One region of the Mesorhizobium sp. L48C026A00 genome, then DNA from elsewhere that is predicted to be linked to it. Evidence: predicted binding sites of a transcription regulator. Region 1 holds the regulator's gene; the other holds the start of a gene.

Region 1 (9,745 bases):
GCCGGGGCGGTCAACGAGGACATTTTTGGCATGGTGCCGCTCTTTGCCGGCACGTTGCTCATCACCTTCATCGCCATGCTGGTGGCTGCGCCTATCGGGCTGATGGCTGCGATCTACCTTTCGGATTACGCCTCCAAAAGCGTCCGCGCGGTCGCAAAGCCGGTTCTGGAAATCCTCGCCGGCATTCCGACCGTCGTCTACGGCTTCTTCGCCGCGCTGACGGTTGCGCCCTACTTCCGCGGTATCGGCGAAAGCCTGGGCCTCAACGTCGCGTCTGAATCCGCGCTCGCCGCAGGCGTGGTCATGGGTATCATGATCATTCCCTTCGTTTCCTCGCTTTCCGACGATGTGATCAACGCCGTTCCGCAATCCCTGAGAGACGGTTCCGCGGGCCTCGGCGCGACCAAGTCGGAAACCATCCGCAAGGTGGTCCTTCCCGCTGCCCTTCCGGGCATCGTTTCGGCGATGCTGCTTGCCGTCAGCCGCGCAATCGGCGAAACGATGATCGTAGTCATGGCGGCGGGGCTGGCGGCAAACCTCACGGCAAATCCGCTCGAAGCGGTCACCACCGTGACCGTGCAGATCGTGACACTGCTTGTGGGCGACCAGGAGTTCGACAGCGCCAAGACGCTTGCAGCCTTCGCACTCGGCCTGGTGCTGTTCTGCATCACGCTTACCCTCAACATCGTCGCTTTGCGCGTCGTCCAGAAATACCGAGAGCAATATGACTGATGCGATCTCGTCATTCGGCGGCGTCGGACGGCCGGTCAGCGTTCATACCGACGATGCCGCGAAGGCGCGGCTGAAGGGCCGCTACCGCACGGAAAAATGGTTCAAATGGCTCGGCGCCGCAGCTGTCGCGTTGGCCGGCTTGTTCCTTGTGCTGCTCCTGTCGACGATCGTCACGCAGGCGATTCCGGCGCTGCGGCAGAACTATGTGACGCTGCCGATCGATCTTTCAGCGGCCAAGGTCGACCCGGCGAAACTCGACGAAGTGAACTACGACGCCATCGCTCAGGAAGCGCTTACGGCAAAATTTCCGGATGTGAAGAGCCGCCAGGACAAGCGCCTTCTGCGCGGGCTGATTTCCACCGGCACAGGCGTGTTCCTGCGCAAGGATATTGCGGCTGATCCGGGGATGCTCGGAGGAACGGTGGACTATGCGGTTCCAGTTGACGATTTTGCCGACCTCTATCTCAAGGGTTTGCTTGCCGACGTCGGTTCGGACGAAGCGATTTCGACAAGCGTCACGCCTTCGGAAACCAGCGGCGACATCGATCTGACCTTCGGCGACGATGCCATGCTGGCGCTGGCGCGCGGCCATGGTGCGACCGAGGGCGAAAACGGCATGTTTACGCTGACGAGCGGCGCGTCGTCGCTGCTGGTCGCGTTCAATGGCGGCACGGTCAAGCTGACCTCGCTGTCGTCTGCGGCCAACGGCACGGTGATCGCAAAAGGCACGGTGATCGAGGCGCTGGACAGCACGGCGCCCGCCGCGAGCGGCCAGGCATTCCTGCGCGTCATCGAGACGCCGGAAGCATCGCGAAAGATTTCGGACAAGGTGATCGTCTGGCTCGACACGCTGAAGAGCGCCGGCCTGATCGAAAGCCGGTTCAACTCGATCTTCTTCTTCACCGGCGCAAGCCGCGAGCCGGAATTGGCTGGTGTCTGGGGCGCGGTCGTCGGATCGTTCCTGACCATGATCGTAACCCTCGCAATCGCCTTCCCGATCGGCGTTTCAGCGGCGATCTATCTTGAGGAATTTGCGCCCAAGAACCGGCTGACGACGATGATCGAAGTGAATATCAACAATCTGGCGGCGGTGCCTTCGATCGTCTTCGGCCTGCTTGGACTTGCCGTATTCCTGAATTTCTTCGGCATGCCGCGCTCAGCCCCGGTGGTCGGCGGCATGGTGCTGGCGCTGATGACCCTGCCGATCATCATTATCGCCTCGCGCGCTTCGCTGCGCGCCGTGCCGCCTTCGATCCGCGAGGCGGCGCTTGGCATCGGAGCGTCCAAGGTCCAGACCGTATTCCATCACGTCCTGCCACTGGCGATGCCGGGCATCATGACCGGCACCATCCTCGGAATGGCGCATGCGCTCGGCGAAACCGCGCCGTTGCTGATGATCGGCATGGTCGCCTTCATCGTCGACATTCCCGGCGGCTTCACCGATCCCGCGACGATCCTGCCGGTGCAGATTTTCATGTGGGCGGATTTCCCGGAAGCGGGATTCCAGCAGAAGACTTCGGCGGCGATTTTGATTTTGCTGGTGTTTTTGGTCATCATGAACGCCATCGCGGTGATACTGCGCAGGCGCTTCGAGCGGCGCTGGTAAGGAGTAGAGGATATGAACATCATGACGGAAGCCGGCGTCGAGCAGAAACTGAGCAGCGCAACCAACGCCCCTTCGATCAAGATGAAGGGCGAAAAGGTCTCTGTTCACTACGGCGAGAAGCGAGCTCTGTTCGACGTCGATCTCGATGTCCGCGAGCATCAGGTGACGGCGTTGATCGGGCCATCGGGCTGCGGCAAGTCGACGTTCCTGCGTTGCCTGAACCGAATGAACGACACCATCGATATCGCGCGGGTGAGCGGCAAGATCACGCTCGACGGCGAGGACGTCTACGATCCGAAAATCGATGTCGTCGAGCTGCGAGCTCGCGTCGGCATGGTATTCCAGAAGCCGAATCCGTTTCCGAAGTCGATCTACGAAAACGTCGCCTACGGTCCGCGCATCCACGGCCTGGCCAGGAGCAAGGCTGAGTTGGACGGCATCGTCGAATCGAGCCTGAAGAAGGCCGGCCTGTTCAACGAGGTCAAGGATCGCCTGCTCGAGTCGGGTACCGGACTGTCCGGCGGACAGCAGCAGCGCCTGTGCATCGCGCGCGCCATCGCGGTGTCGCCGGAAGTGATCCTGATGGACGAGCCCTGTTCGGCGCTCGATCCGATCGCCACCGCCCGCGTCGAGGAACTGATCGACGAACTGCGCCAGAACTATACGATCGTCATCGTCACCCATTCGATGCAGCAGGCGGCGCGCGTGTCGCAACGCACGGCGATGTTCCATCTCGGCTATCTGGTCGAGGAGGGCGCGACCGACAAGATGTTCACCAACCCCGACGACAAGCGCACCCAGGACTACATCACCGGCCGGTTCGGCTGAGCGGTCCGGCGAATTTCGAACACGAGGACAGCACCATGGGTGAACACACCGTCGCATCTTTCGACGAGGAACTGGAGCACATCGACCGGCTGATCCGCGACATGGACGAGCTCGCCGCCGCAATGGTCGCGGCCTCGATCCGCGCGTTGCTTGCGTCGGACAATGCGATGGCGCAGCGCGTCGTCTCGGACGACGCCATCATGGATGCGAGGCAGCGCGAACTCGATGACAGCGCCATCACGCTGATCGCCAAGCGGCAGCCGATGGCGCAGGATCTGCGCGCCGTGGTTGGCGCAATCCGCATGGCGGGCGATCTCGAGCGCATCGGCGATCTGGCCAAGAACATAGCCAAGCGGGTCAGCGCAGTCGGGCAGAGCGCGACGCCGCGTAATCTGTCGCACGGTATCGACGCGATGGCGGACCTCGTTCTTGTGCAGCTGCGCGGCGTGGTCGAGCACTATGTGTCGCGCGATGCCGGCGCGTTGAAGGAACTGCGCGCCGACGACCAGAAGATCGACGTGAAATACACGGCGGTTTTTCGCGAGCTCCTGACCTACATGATGGAGGATCCGCGCAACATCACCGCCTGCACGCACCTTCTGTTCTGCGCCAAGAATCTCGAGCGTATCGGCGATCACGTCACCAACATCGCCGAAAACGCCTACTTTGTCGTGACCGGGCAGCAATTGCCGGCGGATCGCCCGAAGCTCGACGAAACGACGATGTCGGCGCCGGCGACATGACAGGAGTGACCGGCCGATGATCGCGCCGCGCATCATGGTGGTGGAGGATGAAGAGCCGCTGGGCGTCCTCCTCCGTTACAATCTTGAATCCGAAGGCTATCAGGTCGAGGTGGTGACGCGCGGCGACGAGGCCGAAATCCGGCTGCAGGAAAACGTGCCCGATCTTTTGGTGCTCGACTGGATGGTGCCGGCGGTTTCCGGCATCGAGCTTTGCCGGCGCCTTCGGGTGCGCCCCGAAACCGAGCGGCTGCCGATCATCATGCTGACCGCGCGCGGCGAGGAGAGCGACCGGGTGCGCGGCCTTTCGACCGGGGCCGACGACTATCTGGTCAAGCCGTTCTCGACACCGGAATTCATGGCCAGGGTCAAGGCGCTGCTGCGCCGCGCCAAGCCGGAAGTGCTGTCCAGCGTGCTCAAGGTCGGCGACATCATGCTCGATCGTGAATCGCACCGGGTATATCGCAAGAAGAGCGAGATCCGGCTCGGGCCGACCGAATTCCGGCTGCTCGAATTCATGATGCGCCACCCCGGCCGGGTCTTCTCGCGCAGTCAGTTGCTCGACAATGTCTGGGGCGAGACGATCTACATCGACGAGCGCACGGTGGACGTCCATGTCGGCCGGTTGCGCAAGGCGGTCAACAATGGTCGCATGCCCGATGTCATCCGCACCATCCGCGGCGCGGGCTATGCTATCAGGGAAGACTAGGGGATGTGCTGATATTCAGGTGATGCCGGCCTGCGAACGGCTGATACCTGCGCTTACCTACAGCGCCGCGCGCCCTGTTGGGCACGCAAAGCACGCTGTAGAACTTTGATTTTGCGCACGACCTTTCCGAAATCGACCTCGATTTCGGGGTCATGCGCGGGCTCACGTACCCAAAAGTACGCTCCGCTCCGGTTCTCGGAACCCACCATTCTCGACTCGGCCTGACCTGAATCTCAACACACCCCAAGTCGCGACCCGGGAATCCTTCAAGCCACGTTCTTTCCGACCGAGCCGGCTCGTGCCTGGATGCTCGGCGCGAAAATCTCCTGATCGACGAAGCTTAGCGCCCGCATGGCGCAGCCTTCGCGGATCAGCGGCAGCTCGTTCGGCTCGGTGTCGAAGGAAATCGAACCCGAATGCTGGCCGCCGGCGGTCTGGGCGATAGCCTCGCGCAACGCCGGCTCAATCAGGTCGAAGGCGGCAGCGCTGGCGCCGACCATGGCCACCGGCGCCGGATCGATCAGCGCAAACAGGCTGCCGAGCCCGAAGCCGAGCGCCTCGCCGGCCTTGCGGTAGGCTTCCCGCTCCGGTCCGTCCATCTCGCGCGCCCGGGCCGCCAAGGCCCGCATGTCGGCGTCGCTGACATCGGCGACCGGCTCGGCGTTCTCGCTCAACAGCCTTGCGTTGCGCCAGATGGCGTAGTTGCCGGCATAAGCCTCGATGCAGCCGCGCCGCCCGCAGCGGCAAAGCGCGCCGCCCGGCCGATGGATCATGTGGCCGAATTCGCCGCCTGAGGAGTGGGTGCCGGTGAACAGCTCGCCCTTCAGCACCAGCCCCATACCGATGCCGTGCGAGAGCAGGATGGCGATGAAATCGTCGCGGTAGCGATCCGGGTGGCGCCAGCGCAGCGCCACGGCCATCATGTTGCAGTCGTTCTCCATGATGGCCGGGATGCCGAACTCGCGTTCCAGAATGTCGGCGAAGGCGATGTTCGTCTGCGGCGTGATCGGCGACCACAACATGGCGCGCGCGTGGGAATCGGTGATGCCCTGGATCGCCAGCGCGATGCGGGCGACGCTTTGGACATCGAGGTCGGGATCTTCGAGCCGGCGCCGGACGATGGCGACACATTCGTCGATCAGCGCGTCACGCGACATGGTCAGCGTGTCCAGCCGGCGCTGTTCCTCGGCGACCACTTGTCCGGCATAATCGATGACGGCGACCGACAGGAAATTCAGCGACAACACGACGGCCAACACCGCAGCGGCTTGCGGATTGAGGCTGAGGCCGACCTGCGGCCGGCCGCGTTTCAGCGAAACCGTCTCGCTCGCCTTGCTCTCGGCCAGGATGCCTTCCTGGATCAGGTCGGCAGAGATCGCCGATATGGTCGAATGGCTGAGGCCGGTGGTCGCGGCGATCTCGGTCCGCGACGGCTGGCCTGCCCGGCGCACGGCCGAAATCACCATCGCCCGGTTGCGCCGGCGCAGATCGTCATGACGGATTCCCACCGACATTTTTTGTTTCCTCCTCATTGCCGCGGCCGCTCATGAATCGGAAGCCGTCGGTATGTCGGACAAATACTGGCAGAAGCAGAAGGGGCTGTCATTATTTATTCCGAGCCTCGAAAAAAAGCCCGACAGGACATCAGAATTGGTGTTGACAGTGCTTCGGCGTTGGACCAGTATTTTTTCGAGGCTCGAAAAAATAGAGCCTTTGTGCCGGCCTTCGGGCCAGTTGGTCGCGCCCTACGCGGCGCAGGGAGGAATATCATGAAGAGATTCGCAGCCGCCATTCTGGCGGGGGTCGCCATGTCGCTGACGCTCGCGTCGGTCGCGCAGGCCAAGGACAAGGTCATTGGCGTTTCGTGGTCGAACTTCCAGGAAGAGCGTTGGAAGACCGACGAAGCCGCCATGAAAGCGGCGATCGAGGCCGCCGGCGACAAGTATATTTCCGCTGACGCACAGTCCAATCCCGGCAAGCAGCTGACCGACGTCGAAAGCCTGATCTCGCAGGGCGCCAACGCGCTGATCATCCTTGCGCAGGATGCCTCGGCCATCGGTCCGGCGGTGCAGAAGGCGCTGGACGAAGGCATTCCGGTCGTCGGCTATGACCGGCTGATCGAGAACAAGGACGTCTTCTATCTGACCTTCGACAACCAGGAAGTCGGCCGCATGCAGGCCCGCGAAGTGTTCAAGGTGGCGCCGGAAGGCAATTACGTCTTCATCAAGGGCTCGGGCGCCGACCCTAATGCCGATTTCCTGTTCGCCGGCTCCATGGAAGTGCTCAAGGATGCCATCGACAGCGGCAAGATCAAGAATGTCGGCGAGGCTTATACGGACGGCTGGCTTCCCGCCAACGCCCAGAAGAACATGGAACAGTTCCTGACCGCCAACGACAACAAGGTCGATGCGGTGGTTGCCGCCAATGACGGCACCGCCGGTGGCGTCGTCGCGGCGCTGACGGCGCAAGGCCTGGCCGGATCCGTCCCGGTTTCGGGCCAGGACGGCGACCATGCCGCGCTGAACCGTATCGCGCTCGGCACACAGACCGTATCGGTGTGGAAAGACGCGCGCGAGCTCGGCAAGAACGCCGCCGAGATCGCCTCGCAGCTGGCCGACGGCAAGCCGATGACAGACATTGCCGGTGTCAAGGATTTCACCACGCCGGGCGGCAATGTCGTCAAGTCGCTGTTCCTGACGCCGATTGCCATCACCAGGGACAATCTCAACGTCGTCATCGACGCCGGCTGGATCAAGCAGGAAGAGGTCTGCGCCGGCGTGGCGGCGGGCACCGTCCCGGTCTGCAACTGATCCGCCTTCGCCAAAAAACCTGAAACGCCGCGGCTTCACGCCGCGGCGTTTTTTTCAAAAGAGTTGTTTTTCCGCGTCTCGCGGGTAATTTCTAAGCTGCTTCCGGCATCCGCGGCAGACGGCAACGGTGGGAGGACATCATGACCGACACGATTTCCAACACGCCGGTTGCTGACCGGGCGCGTGAATCCGAGCTCAGCCCCTTCGGCCGCTTCCTCAAGGCAACCGAGCTCGACATACGCATGCTCGGCATGGTCGGCGCGCTGCTGATCATCTGGGTTGGAATCCACATCCTGTCGGGTGGGCTTTTCCTCACGCCGCGCAATCTCTGGAACCTGTCGGTGCAAACTTCCTCGGTCGCGATCATGGCGACCGGCATGGTGCTGGTCATCGTGATGCGCAACATCGATCTTTCGGTCGGCTCCGTCGAAGGCGTCATCGGCATGGTGATGGGCGTTGCGCAGGCAGAATTCCTCATCCGCGTCATGGGATTCCAGCTTGGAAATCCCTGGATATGGGTCATCGCACTGGCTGCCGGCGTGGTGCTCGGCCTCATGATCGGCGCGCTTCAGGGCTTCATCATCGCCTATCTCGAGGTTCCGGCCTTCATCGTGACGCTGGGCGGCCTGCTGATCTGGCGCGGCATGGCGTGGCTGATGACGAGCGGGCGCACCGTCGCGCCGCTCGATGCCACGTTCCAGCTCATGGGTGGCGGGCCGCGTGGCTCGATCGGGGCGACCGCGAGCTGGATCGTCGGCATTCTCGCCTGTGTGGCCGTCGCCTTGATGCTGCTCAACGGCCGGTCGCAGCGCAAGCGCTTCAAGTTTCCGTTGCGCCCGGTCTGGGCGGAGAGCCTGCTTGGTGTTGTCGCCTGCGCCGCCATCCTCGGCGCCGTCTGGATCGCCAATTCCTACCCCTGGCCGATCGGCATCGTTCGCCAATACGCCCAGCGGAACGGCATCACCATCCCCGAAGGCGGGCTGTTCATCGCCCATGGCATCGCGATACCGGTGCTGATCGCGGTCGCAGTCGGCATCGTCATGACCTTCATCACCCGGCGCACCCGTTTCGGCCGCTACGTCTTTGCCATCGGCGGCAACCCGGAAGCGGCGGAACTCGCCGGCATCAACACGCGCTGGGTGACCATGAAAGTGTTCATGATCATGGGCGTTCTGGCCGCGATCAGCGCGGCAATTGCTTCGGCCCGCCTCAATGCGGCGACCAATGCGCTGGGCACGCTGGACGAACTCTTGGTGATCGCAGCAGCCGTCATCGGCGGCACGTCGCTGGCCGGCGGCTCCGGCACTGTGCTCGGCGCCATGCTGGGCGCGCTTCTGATGCAGTCGCTGCAGTCCGGCATGGTATTGCTCGGCATCGATTCGCCGCTTCAGAGCGTCGTCGTCGGCGCCGTGCTGGTCGTCGCCGTCTGGCTCGACACAGTCTACCGCAAGCGGGTCTGAGCATGATCCCGAGCCGAAGGTCCGCGTCAGCGAAAAGTGGACATCCGTTTCGGTCCAACATCATGCTCGGCAAAACCATGGAAAGGGACGATCATGGCTGACACGACTGCTCCCACGCCACTGATCGACATGCGCAACATCTCGATTGCCTTCGGCGGCATTCACGCCGTCGACGATGCGTCGATCGACCTTTTCCCGGGCGAGGTCGTGGCGCTGCTCGGCCACAACGGTGCGGGAAAGTCGACGCTGATCAAGATCCTGTCCGGCGCCTACAAGCGCGATTCGGGCCAAATCTTCGTCAATGGCGAGGAGGCTTCGATCGCCAATCCGCGCGACGCCAAGAAATACGGCATCGAGACGATCTACCAGACGCTGGCGCTCGCCGACAATGTCGACGCCGCCGCCAACCTGTTCCTCGGCCGCGAGCTGATGACCGGCTGGGGCACGCTCGACGATGGCGCCATGGAGGCCGAGGCGCGCAAGGTGATGGGCAGGCTCAATCCCCGCTTCCAGCGATTCAAGGAGCCGGTGGTCAAGCTTTCGGGCGGCCAGCGGCAGTCGGTGGCGATCGCGCGGGCCATCCTGTTCAACGCCCGCATCCTGATCATGGATGAGCCGACGGCGGCGCTGGGACCGCAGGAAACGGCGCAGGTCGGCGAACTGGTCATGCAGCTCAAGGCCGACGGCATCGGCATCTTCCTGATCAGCCATGACATCCACGATGTCTTCGAGCTTGCCGACCGCGTCTGCGTCATGAAGAATGGCCGGGTCGTTGGAACGGCGCGCACCGGCGACGTCACCCAGGACGAGGTGCTCGGCATGATCATTCTGGGCAAGTGCCCGCCCGGCGCCATTCCGGG
Region 2 (9,745 bases), on a different contig from region 1:
AGGTTGTTGGCGCGGTGGTCGGCGGTTTCATCATGGGCGTCATGAACAACGGCATGTCGATCATGGGCGTCAATGTCGATTGGCAACAGGTGGTCAAAGGCCTGGTGCTGCTCGGCGCCGTGGTCTTCGACGTCTACAACAAGAACAAGGCTTGAGGGCGAGGGAACTCATGCATGTCGCCAAACGTGTGCAGCGTGTTGGGACAACGGCACGCATGAAAGCAAAGATCAAAGCGGGCCCGTTTTCAAGCGGCGCGCTTTTAGGAGGCACGGGTCACATCGCGGCGCTGCCGGGCGACGCAAGGAAGTCCCCCTAGGGGACCGGGCCCGCGAGCGCAATCCGGACGAAGAATTTCACCCGTGGCGCGGACACCGTCCGAGCTGCGCCAGGAAAAGCTTGCCAGACCGGCAGGCCGGCCAAGGCAATTGAGAGAGGGTACGTCATGCTGATTTCCCAGATCCTCGACGAGGCGGAGACCATCCGCGTCGTCGCCCGCAACGGGGGCAAGACCAGAATCATCAACGGCGCCCGCAGCGTCTATTCGCTGGCGATGGAGGCCGCGCGCACCGGCACCGGGCTTGTCGCCCTCATCGAGCGCAAGGGTTTTGGTGAAGCGGTCGACCTCGATGCCGCCTACAAGAAGGGGCGGCTGTTGTCGCCGATCAACCATCCCGACCCGGCGCATCTCCACCTCACCGGCACCGGGCTGACACATCTCGGCTCCGCCGCGACCCGCGATTCCATGCACAAGAAGCTCAGCAGCGACGGCGAGGAGCAGCTCACCGATTCCATGAAGATGTTCCGCATGGGGCTGGAGGGCGGCAAGCCGGCCAAGGGCCAGACCGGCGTGCAGCCGGAATGGTTCTACAAGGGCAACGGCACCATGGCAGTGGCGCCCGGTGCGGCACTTCTGTCGCCCGCCTTCGCCGAGGATGCCGGCGAGGAGCCGGAAGTCGCCGGCATCTATGTCATCGGCGACGACGGCGTCCCGTTCCGCGTGGGCTTCACGCTGTCAAACGAGTTTTCCGATCACGTCACCGAGCGCGTGAACTATCTTTTCCTCGCGCATTCCAAGCTGCGCAACGCTTCGTTCGGACCGGAGATCCTGATCGGCGAGCTGCCGTCCGACGTCAGGGGTTCCTCGCGCATCCTCCGCGACGGCCAGTTGCTGTGGGAAAAACCGTTCCTGTCGGGCGAGGCGAACATGTCGCACACCATCGCCAATCTCGAACATCACCACTTCAAATATTCGGCCTTCCGCCAGCCGGGCGACGTGCATGTGCACATGTTCGGCACGGCGACACTGTCCTTCGCCGACGGCGTCAGGACCGAGGCCGGCGACGTCTTCGAGATCGAGGCCAAGGATTTCGGCCTGCCGCTGCGCAACCCGCTTGAAATCGAGCAGCCGGTGAAGGTGGCGGTCAAGGCGCTTTGACGGCGTGATCTCCCCCCTTGAGGGGGAGATGTCGCCGAGGGCGACAGAGGGGGTCGTCTCGCGTGGAGCGCCAGCCCCCTGCATCTGCGATAAAGAGAGCCGGGCCCGGCCGGACCGACCCCCTCTGGCCTGCCGGCCATCTCCCCCTCAAGGGGGGAGATTGGCAGCTTCGACCTCTCAATAAATGTCGAAGTCGAAATATTTGGCCTGGATCTTCTTGTAGGTGCCGTCTGCGACGATCGCGTCGATTGCGGCGTTGAGCTTTTCGCGCAGCGCATTGTCTTCCTGGCGCACGGCGATACCGGCTTCGGTCTCCGTGCCCTTCACGTCGCCGACCATCTTGCAGCAGTCGTCGCTCGACTTCTTCATCCAGTCCATCAGCACGAATTTGTCTGAAAGGACGGCATCGAGACGGCCGTTCATCAGGTCGGCGACCGCCTCCTCCTGGGTTGGATAGAGCTTCGCCTCGGCGCCGGCCTTGCCATAGACATCCTGGGCATAGTCGGCCTGGGTGGTCGAAGCCTGGGCGCCGACTGTCTTGCCGGCGAGTGCCGCCGGTTCGGTCGAGGCAATATCGCTGTCCTTCAAGGCCACCAGCGAAAGCGGCGTCGTATAATATTTGTTGGTGAAGGAGACCTGCTTCTTGCGCTCCTCGGTAATGCTCATGGACGCGATGATGGCGTCGAACTTTTTGGCCTGGAGCGCCGGGATCATGCCGTCCCAGTCCTGCGTGACAAGTTCGCATTCGACCTTCATCTGAGCGCAAAGCGCATTGGTGATGTCGATGTCGAAGCCGACGAGCTTGCCATCCGCGGTGATGGTGTTGAACGGCGGATAGGCGCCTTCAGTGGCGATCTTCAACTTTTCCTGTGCTTGCGCCGACAGGGACCCGACTGACATCGCCAGCATGACGGCTGTTGCCGCCGATGCGATCCATCTTGAAATTTGCATTTTTTGTTCCCCTTGTTCCAACCGTATTGACGGCTAAGACAGCCAAGCACGACCCGTAAGGTCAGGCAAGCATGGTCTGATCATAGTGGGCGATCAGCGCGCGGCGCGAAAATGCTTGGACAGTTTCAGGCCCTGCGCCTGATAGTTCGAGCCGAGATCTGTGCCGTAGAGCGCCTGCGGCCGCTTCAGCATGTGCTCGTAGACCAGCCGTCCGACGATCTGGCCGTGGTCGAGGATGAACGGCACTTCGTGGCTGCGCACTTCGAGCACGGCCCGGCTGCCGGTGCCGCCCGAGGCCGAATGGCCGAAACCCGGATCGAAGAAACCGGCATAGTGGACGCGGAATTCGCCGACCAGCGGATCGAAGGGCGTCATCTCGGCGGCATAGAGCGGCGGCACATGCACCGCTTCCTGGCTGACGAGGATATAAAATTCGTCCGGATCGAGCACCAGTTCGCCGGCGCCGCTCTTGTAGAGCGGGTCCCAGAAATCGACGACATCCTGCGCGGCGCGCTTGTCGACATCGACCAGGCCGGTGTGGTGCTTGCCGCGGTAGCCGACCAGCCCGTCCTTGTCGCCATCGAGGTCGATCGACAGTGCGATGCCGCCGCCGGAAATGTTCGGCGGCTCGGTGGCGACGAGCGTCTCGGCACGGTGCAATTCGTGCAGCTCGCTTTCCGACAAAAGCGCGTTGCCGGTGCGGAACCGGATCTGCGACAGCCGCGAGCCGGCGCGGACGACGATCGGAAAGGTGCGCGGGCTGACTTCGAGATAGAGCGGGCCGTTGTAGCCGGCAGCGATCTTGTCGAACTCGTGGCCGCGATCGGTCATCACGCGGGTGAAGATGTCGAGCCGCCCGGTCGAGCTTTTTGGGTTGGCCGAGGCGGAAATGTTTGCCGGAAGCGCCAGGCTCTCGAGCAGCGGCACGATATAGACGCAGCCCGTCTCCAGCACCGCACCATCGGTGAGATTGATTTCGTGCAGCTTCAGGCGGTCGAGTTTTTCAGCAACCCTGTGGTTGGGGCCGGGCAGGAAGGAGGCGCGCACCCGCCAGGCTTTGTCGCCAAGCCTGAGGTCCAGGCTGGCCGGCTGGACCTGGTCGGCGTCGAGCGCGCGCGGCGACTTCAGCGCGCCCGACTGGTACAGCGCGGAAATATCCTGATCCGGAAGAATGCCTGTCTGCCGCAAAGTCTGGCTCCGCTCGAAGGCCGGGCGTGGTCTCGTCTTGTCGCAGGTTCTTGCCGTGGAACCCGCTGGTACAAACCTCTTAATCATGCCGGCAATTGACGCAAGCGCGGTGCAGGTCTAAAGGATCGTTATCCCGTGGTGATTTGGCCGGTCGGCTTGCAGCCACGTTAAACAAGTCGCTAAAGGACCGTCGGGCCGAAAGGCCGTACGACCGGTTGCGACTTTCGCGGCCGGTTTTTTTGTGTTTGGACCATTTTTTGTGTTTGGAACAAGGTGATGACGAGCAACACGCGCAACTGGAAGCCTCAGACCGCCCTCGTGCATGCAGGAACGCTGCGTTCCGGCTTCGGCGAAACCTCCGAGGCGATGTATCTCACGCAAGGCTATGTCTACGACACGGCGCAGGCGGCGGAAGCCCGCTTCAAGGGCGAGGAACCGGGCTTCATCTATTCGCGCTATGCCAATCCGACGGTCGACATGTTCGAGAAGCGCATGTGTGCGCTGGAAGGTGCCGAAGATGCCCGCGCCACCGCATCCGGCATGGCGGCGGTGGCGGCGGCGTTGCTGTGCAGTGCCCGGGCCGGCGACCACATCGTGGCGGCGCGCGCGCTGTTCGGCTCCTGCCGCTGGGTGGTCGAGACGCTGGCGCCGAAATACGGCATCGAGGCGACGCTGGTCGACGGCACCGACATCGCCAATTGGGAAAAGGCGGTCAGGCCCAACACCAAGTTGTTCTTCCTTGAAAGCCCGACCAATCCAACGCTGGAGGTCGTCGACATCGCAGCCGTAGCCTCGCTTGCCGATTCGATCGGCGCGCGGCTGATCGTCGACAACGTCTTTGCCACGCCCTTGCAGCAGAAGCCGTTGCAACTCGGCGCCCATATCGTCGTCTATTCGGCGACCAAGCACATCGACGGCCAGGGGCGCTGCCTCGGCGGCATCATCCTGTCGGACAAGAAGTGGATCGACGAGAATTTGCACGACTACTTCCGCCACACCGGTCCCAGCCTCTCGCCCTTCAATGCCTGGACGCTGCTGAAGGGCCTGGAGACGCTGCCGCTGCGCGTGCGCCAGCAGACGGAAAGTGCCGGCCGGATCGCGGACTTCCTCGCCGAGCGATCGGAAATTGTCCGCGTCATCTATCCCGGCCGCGCCGATCACCCGCAGGCGGCGATCGTCAAGAAGCAGATGTCGGGCGGCTCGACGCTGATCTGCCTCGACGTCAAGGGAGGCAAGCAGGCGGCCTTCGCCTTCCAGAACGCGCTCGATGTCGTGCTGATCTCCAACAATCTCGGTGACGCCAAGAGCCTGATCACCCATCCGGCGACGACGACACACAAGAATCTGAGCGACGAGGCGCGGGCCGAACTTGGCATCGGGCCAGGCACGCTCAGGCTGTCCGTCGGACTGGAGGACACTGACGACCTGCTCGAAGACATCGAGCAGGCCTTGAAAGCCGCCAGGTAGGGATACGCGCCGAACTGCTGCGCTCTGATCTGTCAAAGCAGGCGCGGTCAGGCGCCCGACGGCGTCTCTTCCAATTCCGCAACGGCGCTGGTTTGGATGGTCATCGTGTTGCCGCGCCAGTCGACGGCACCGCTGAGCCAGCCGCGCACCCAGATGGCGGGAAGCATCACGTCCCGCGCAACCATCGCCGGGATCATGCGCAGCGACAGGTGCCAGCCCTTGGCCGAGGCGAGAGCGCATTCCGGCAGATAGGCGACTATCAGCACCGCGATGGCGGTAGCCGGCAGGCTGAAACCGGCGCCTGCTGCCGCAACCAGCGCAAGCACCAGCGGCGGCGCCGCTCCGATCAGGATCTCGGGCGCGAAAAACAGTGGGAAGGTGACGCGACGCAGGCGTGCCCAGCGGGCCTGGCGCGACCAGATTTCGCCAAATGTGCGCAAGCCGAGCGGCTGTTCGAAGGGCGCGGCAACGAGGTTGACGCGCAGTCCGAGCCCGTTGACCAGCTTGGTCGCGGCGGCATCCTCTGCAATCTCGGCGGCAAGCGCACGGATGCCGCCATTGGCGTCGAGCAATGGCTTGTTCCACAGCATGCTCTTGCCCTGGGCGAAACCGAGGCCGAGCGCCTCGCCGGTATATTGCCAGCGCGCCTGCAGCGTGTTGAGGAAAGCGCATTCGACCTCCGCCCAGAACCCGTCCGGCCGCGAGCCGATCGGCGTCGAGCAGACGAGGCCGGTGTCCTGCCGCCATGCCGTCATCAGATGCTGGACATAGTCCCTCGGCATCAGGACGTTGGAATCGGCAAGGATGACCCAGTGGTGGCGCGCGGCCTCCCAGGCCTTCACGCAATTGTTGAGTTTCGGATTGCCGCTGATGCGGTCGTCGCCGACCAGCAGCCGGGCCGGCACGGCCGGAAAGCGGGCGATCGCATCGGTGATCGGCCCGACCACCGGGTCGTCGGCATGGGCGACGCAGAAGATGAGCTCATAGTGCGGCCAGTCGAGCGAGAAGGCGCGCTCGAGCGTCTCCTCGGTAAACGGCTCGACGCCGCGCGACGGCACGACGATCGACACCGGCGGCGCCTTGGCGGCTGGCGGCGTGATCCTGCCAGGCCGCTTCAGCTTCAACGAAGCGAGCAGGATGCTGGCGAGATTGACAACAAGCAGAGCTATGGAAAGCAAGGCGGCTGTGACTGTCAATTCCATCAATATCTGGTCGCTCCAGAAAAAAACCGGCCGTATGAAAGCCGTTTTCAACAGTTCGACAGAATGCTGAGTCGCCCGGCCCTGCACACCATCCCCGGCCCTGCACACCATCATTGTCACGTGTCACTTAAATGACATTGTTGTTCGGCACCTGCGCTTAACAAATTCGGGCAACGATGGCAGACACCGAGGGGACGCACCCCATTGACCGAACTGCGGAGAGGGTCGAATGTTCCGTCTGCATAGTGTGGAGTGATTTATGTACAGCGCCGTCACGCGCGACATCGAAGTGCAGGTCAGGCCGTTCTATCTGGAAGATCGCTCCGACCCGTCGGAGAACCGCTATGTCTGGGGCTACCAGGTGACCATCGACAACCAGTCGGATGAATTCGTGCAGCTTCTGTCGCGCTACTGGCAGATCACCGACGGCACCGGCCGGGTCGAGGAGGTGCGCGGCGCCGGCGTTGTCGGCGACCAGCCTGAACTCAATCCCGGCGATAGTTATCAGTATACGTCTGGCTGCCCACTCTCGACGCCATCCGGCATCATGGTCGGCCACTACACGATGCGCAATAAGCGGGGTGAGACGTTCGACGTCGCCATCCCCGCCTTTTCGCTCGACCTGCCGGGCACGCGGCGGACGGTGAACTGAGAGAGATAGATGGCCGGAAGGTCGTGCTGCCCCTCATCCGCCTGCCGGCACCTTCTCCCCGTATAGTGAACGGGGAAAAGGGAACCCATCTATCTATCAACTGGACAACCTGTCGCAACGCTGGTGCCCCCTCTCCCCGTTCTTCACGGGGAGACGGTAAGGGTGAGGGGCAGCGCCAACGCTTCGTCAGTGATTTCAATTCTATTGAGCCGCAGCAAATTCCGCCGGGTCGAAGTCATATTGCTTCGAGCAGAATTCGCAGGCGACGTGAATGCCGCCATCCTCGGTGCTGTCCCTGATCTCGTCGGCGGAGAAGCCTCCGAGAATGCCGCGGATCTTCTCCCTGGAGCATGAGCACTGGTCGGCTACCGGCACGCCGCCGAAGACGCGCACGCCGTGCTCGTGGAACAGCCGGTAAAGCAACCGCTCGGCGCCGATCGTCGGGTCGATCAGTTCCGTCGGCTCGATGGTGCCAAGCAACGCGAGCAGTTCCTGCCAAGAATTGTCGGCCGGATCATGGATCTCCTCGCGCGGATCGCCGTCGCCACCCGGAAGGTCGGGCACGCGCATGCGTTCGGGCGATTGCGGCAGGAACTGCGCCAGGATGCCGCCGGCGCGCCATTGCTCGCGGGCACCGCCGATGCCGGGCGTCAACAGCTTGGCCACCGAAAGCCTGAGATCGGTCGGGATCTGCTCCGACTGCCGGAAATAGGTGCGCGCGGCCTCCTCGAGCGTCTCGCCGTCGAGCTGGACGATGCCCTGATAGCGCTGCGTGTGGGCGCCCTGGTCGATGGTCAGCGCCAGGACACCGCTGCCAAGCAGCGTCCGCTGCGAGGTCTCGCCGGCAGACGTCAGTGCCTCCAGCCGGTCGGCGTCGAAGCGGGCATAGGCGCGCAGCGCATGCGGCGTGGAAAAATCCGCCACCAGCATGTCGACCGGCCCGTCGGTGCGGGTCTGCAGGATGAACTTGCCTTCGAATTTGAGCGAAGTGCCGAGCAGCACCGTCAGCACGCAAGCTTCCGCCAGCAGGCGGGCGACCGGCTCGGGATAGTCATGCCGACCGAGGATCGCGTCGAGCATCGGCCCGAGCTGGACGGTACGGCCGCGCACGTCGAGCGGGCCGACCTCGAAAGGCACGACATGATCGTCGCCGGCGTAGCCGAATTCGCCGAGTTTGGGTTGATGTTCAGCCAATTGACGGGTTTCCAACATGACAAAGCTCCGGGGCGCGGCGATGCCGCCCTCCGGGGCGCATGCGTCGAAACGCGCTCGATTTGCGTGATGCGCCTGAGATAGGCATCACGCACTCCCGGATCAAGGCGGCCGGGATAACGGCGGCCCGGATCACGGTGACCCGGATCAAGCGCCGAGGCACCAGGCCAAAACCGCCTTCTGCGCGTGGAGCCGGTTCTCGGCCTCGTCGAACACCACCGAATGCGGGCCGTCGATGACTTCGTCGGTGACCTCCTCGCCGCGATGCGCCGGCAGGCAGTGCATGAACAAGGCGTCGGACTTTGCCTTCGCCATCAGTGCCGCATTGACCTGATAGGGTGAGAAGACATTGTGGCCGCGAGCACGGTGCTCCTGGCCCATCGACACCCAGCAATCGGTAACGACACAGTCGGCCTCCTGGACGGCCTCCTCGGGCGAGCGGGTGAAGTTCAACTTGCCGCCATGCGCCCTCGACCAGTCGACATGCTTCTGCGCCGGCTCGCTGCCTTCCGGCACGGCGACGTTGAGGTTGAAGCGGAACCGCGCCGAGGCCTCCAGCAGTGAATGCAGCACGTTGTTGCCGTCGCCGGTCCAGGCGATCGTCTTGCCGGCGACCGGGCCGCGATGCTCCTCGAAGGTCATGATGTCGGCCATCAGCTGGCAGGGATGGGTATCGTCGGTCAGCCCGTTGATGACGGGGACGGTGGCGTTCTCGGTCAGTTCCAGCAGCCGGTCATGCGATGTGGTGCGGATCATGATCGCGTCGACATAGCGCGACAGCACCTTGGCCGTGTCGGCGATGGTTTCGGAGCGGCCGAGTTGCATCTCGGCGCCGGTCAGCATGATGGTCTCGCCGCCGAGCTGACGCATGCCGACGTCGAAGGACACGCGCGTGCGCGTCGACGGCTTGTCGAAGATCATCGCCAGCACCTTGCCTTCAAGCGGTTTTGTCCGCTCGCCAGCCTTGAGCCTTGCCTTTCGCACGACGGCATCGTCCAGCATAAGGCGCAGATCGCCCTCGGAAACGGCGGAAAGATCGGTGAAATGGCGAAGGCTCATGTGGGTCTTCCGACTGTTATTTCGCCGCAGCCGCGGCGATGGCGTCCGACAGGCCCCGGGCGCCGGCGCGGATGCGGTCGAGCGCCTCATGGATCTCGGCGTCGGTGACGGTGAGCGGCGGCAGCAGGCGAAGAACGTTGTCGCCGGCAGGAACCGCCAGCAGATGCTGGTCGCGCAATGCCATATTCACCTTGGTGTTGGGCGCGGCGCATTTCAGGCCGAGCATCAGGCCGCTGCCTCTGATGTCTTCGATGACATCGGGAAATTCGTCGGCGACGCCCGCCAGCCCCTGCTTCAGCAGCAACGCCTTGCGCTGCACATCCTCCAGAAACCCGTCTTCCAGCACGACGTCGAGCACGGCGTTGCCGACCGCCATCGCCAGCGGATTGCCGCCGAAAGTGGTGCCGTGCACGCCGGCGGTCATGCCGACGGCGGCCTCGTCGGTGGCAAGGCAGGCGCCCACCGGGAAGCCGCCGCCGATGCCCTTGGCAACGGCCATGATGTCGGGCGTGACGCCAGCCCATTCATGCGCGAACAGTTTTCCAGTGCGGCCGATGCCGCACTGGACCTCGTCGAAGA

The links. Region 1 encodes PhoB, which activates phosphate uptake and scavenging genes when phosphate is short. Its sites were predicted from a motif close to TGTCATNNANCTGTCAT; they were not measured.
Region 2: X738_RS71585 (ceramide glucosyltransferase) is a predicted target of PhoB. The motif match lies at 6,364-6,380, and genes of this name have one in related genera.

Annotation. Positions count from the first base shown of each region.
Region 1 covers NZ_AYWU01000002.1:84,561-94,305, forward strand. Annotated here, with positions in the region: gene pstC (phosphate ABC transporter permease subunit PstC) at 1-732, shown strand, start outside; gene pstA (phosphate ABC transporter permease PstA) at 725-2,338, shown strand; gene pstB (phosphate ABC transporter ATP-binding protein PstB) at 2,351-3,166, shown strand; gene phoU (phosphate signaling complex protein PhoU) at 3,202-3,909, shown strand; gene phoB (phosphate regulon transcriptional regulator PhoB) at 3,926-4,615, shown strand; gene X738_RS47525 (ROK family protein) at 4,882-6,129, opposite strand; gene xylF (D-xylose ABC transporter substrate-binding protein) at 6,385-7,425, shown strand; gene X738_RS47540 (sugar ABC transporter permease) at 7,566-8,885, shown strand; gene X738_RS47545 (ATP-binding cassette domain-containing protein) at 8,979-9,745, shown strand, end outside.
Region 2 covers NZ_AYWU01000023.1:136,876-146,620, reverse strand. Annotated here, with positions in the region: gene mmsB (multiple monosaccharide ABC transporter permease) at 1-155, shown strand, start outside; gene araD1 (AraD1 family protein) at 443-1,435, shown strand; gene X738_RS71600 (ABC transporter substrate-binding protein) at 1,613-2,386, opposite strand; gene X738_RS71595 (2'-deoxycytidine 5'-triphosphate deaminase) at 2,480-3,574, opposite strand; SAM riboswitch at 3,700-3,777, shown strand; gene X738_RS71590 (O-succinylhomoserine sulfhydrylase) at 3,851-5,041, shown strand; gene X738_RS71585 (ceramide glucosyltransferase) at 5,089-6,243, opposite strand; gene apaG (Co2+/Mg2+ efflux protein ApaG) at 6,503-6,895, shown strand; gene X738_RS71575 (Hsp33 family molecular chaperone) at 7,097-8,107, opposite strand; gene argF (ornithine carbamoyltransferase) at 8,255-9,166, opposite strand; gene X738_RS71565 (aspartate aminotransferase family protein) at 9,183-9,745, opposite strand, start outside.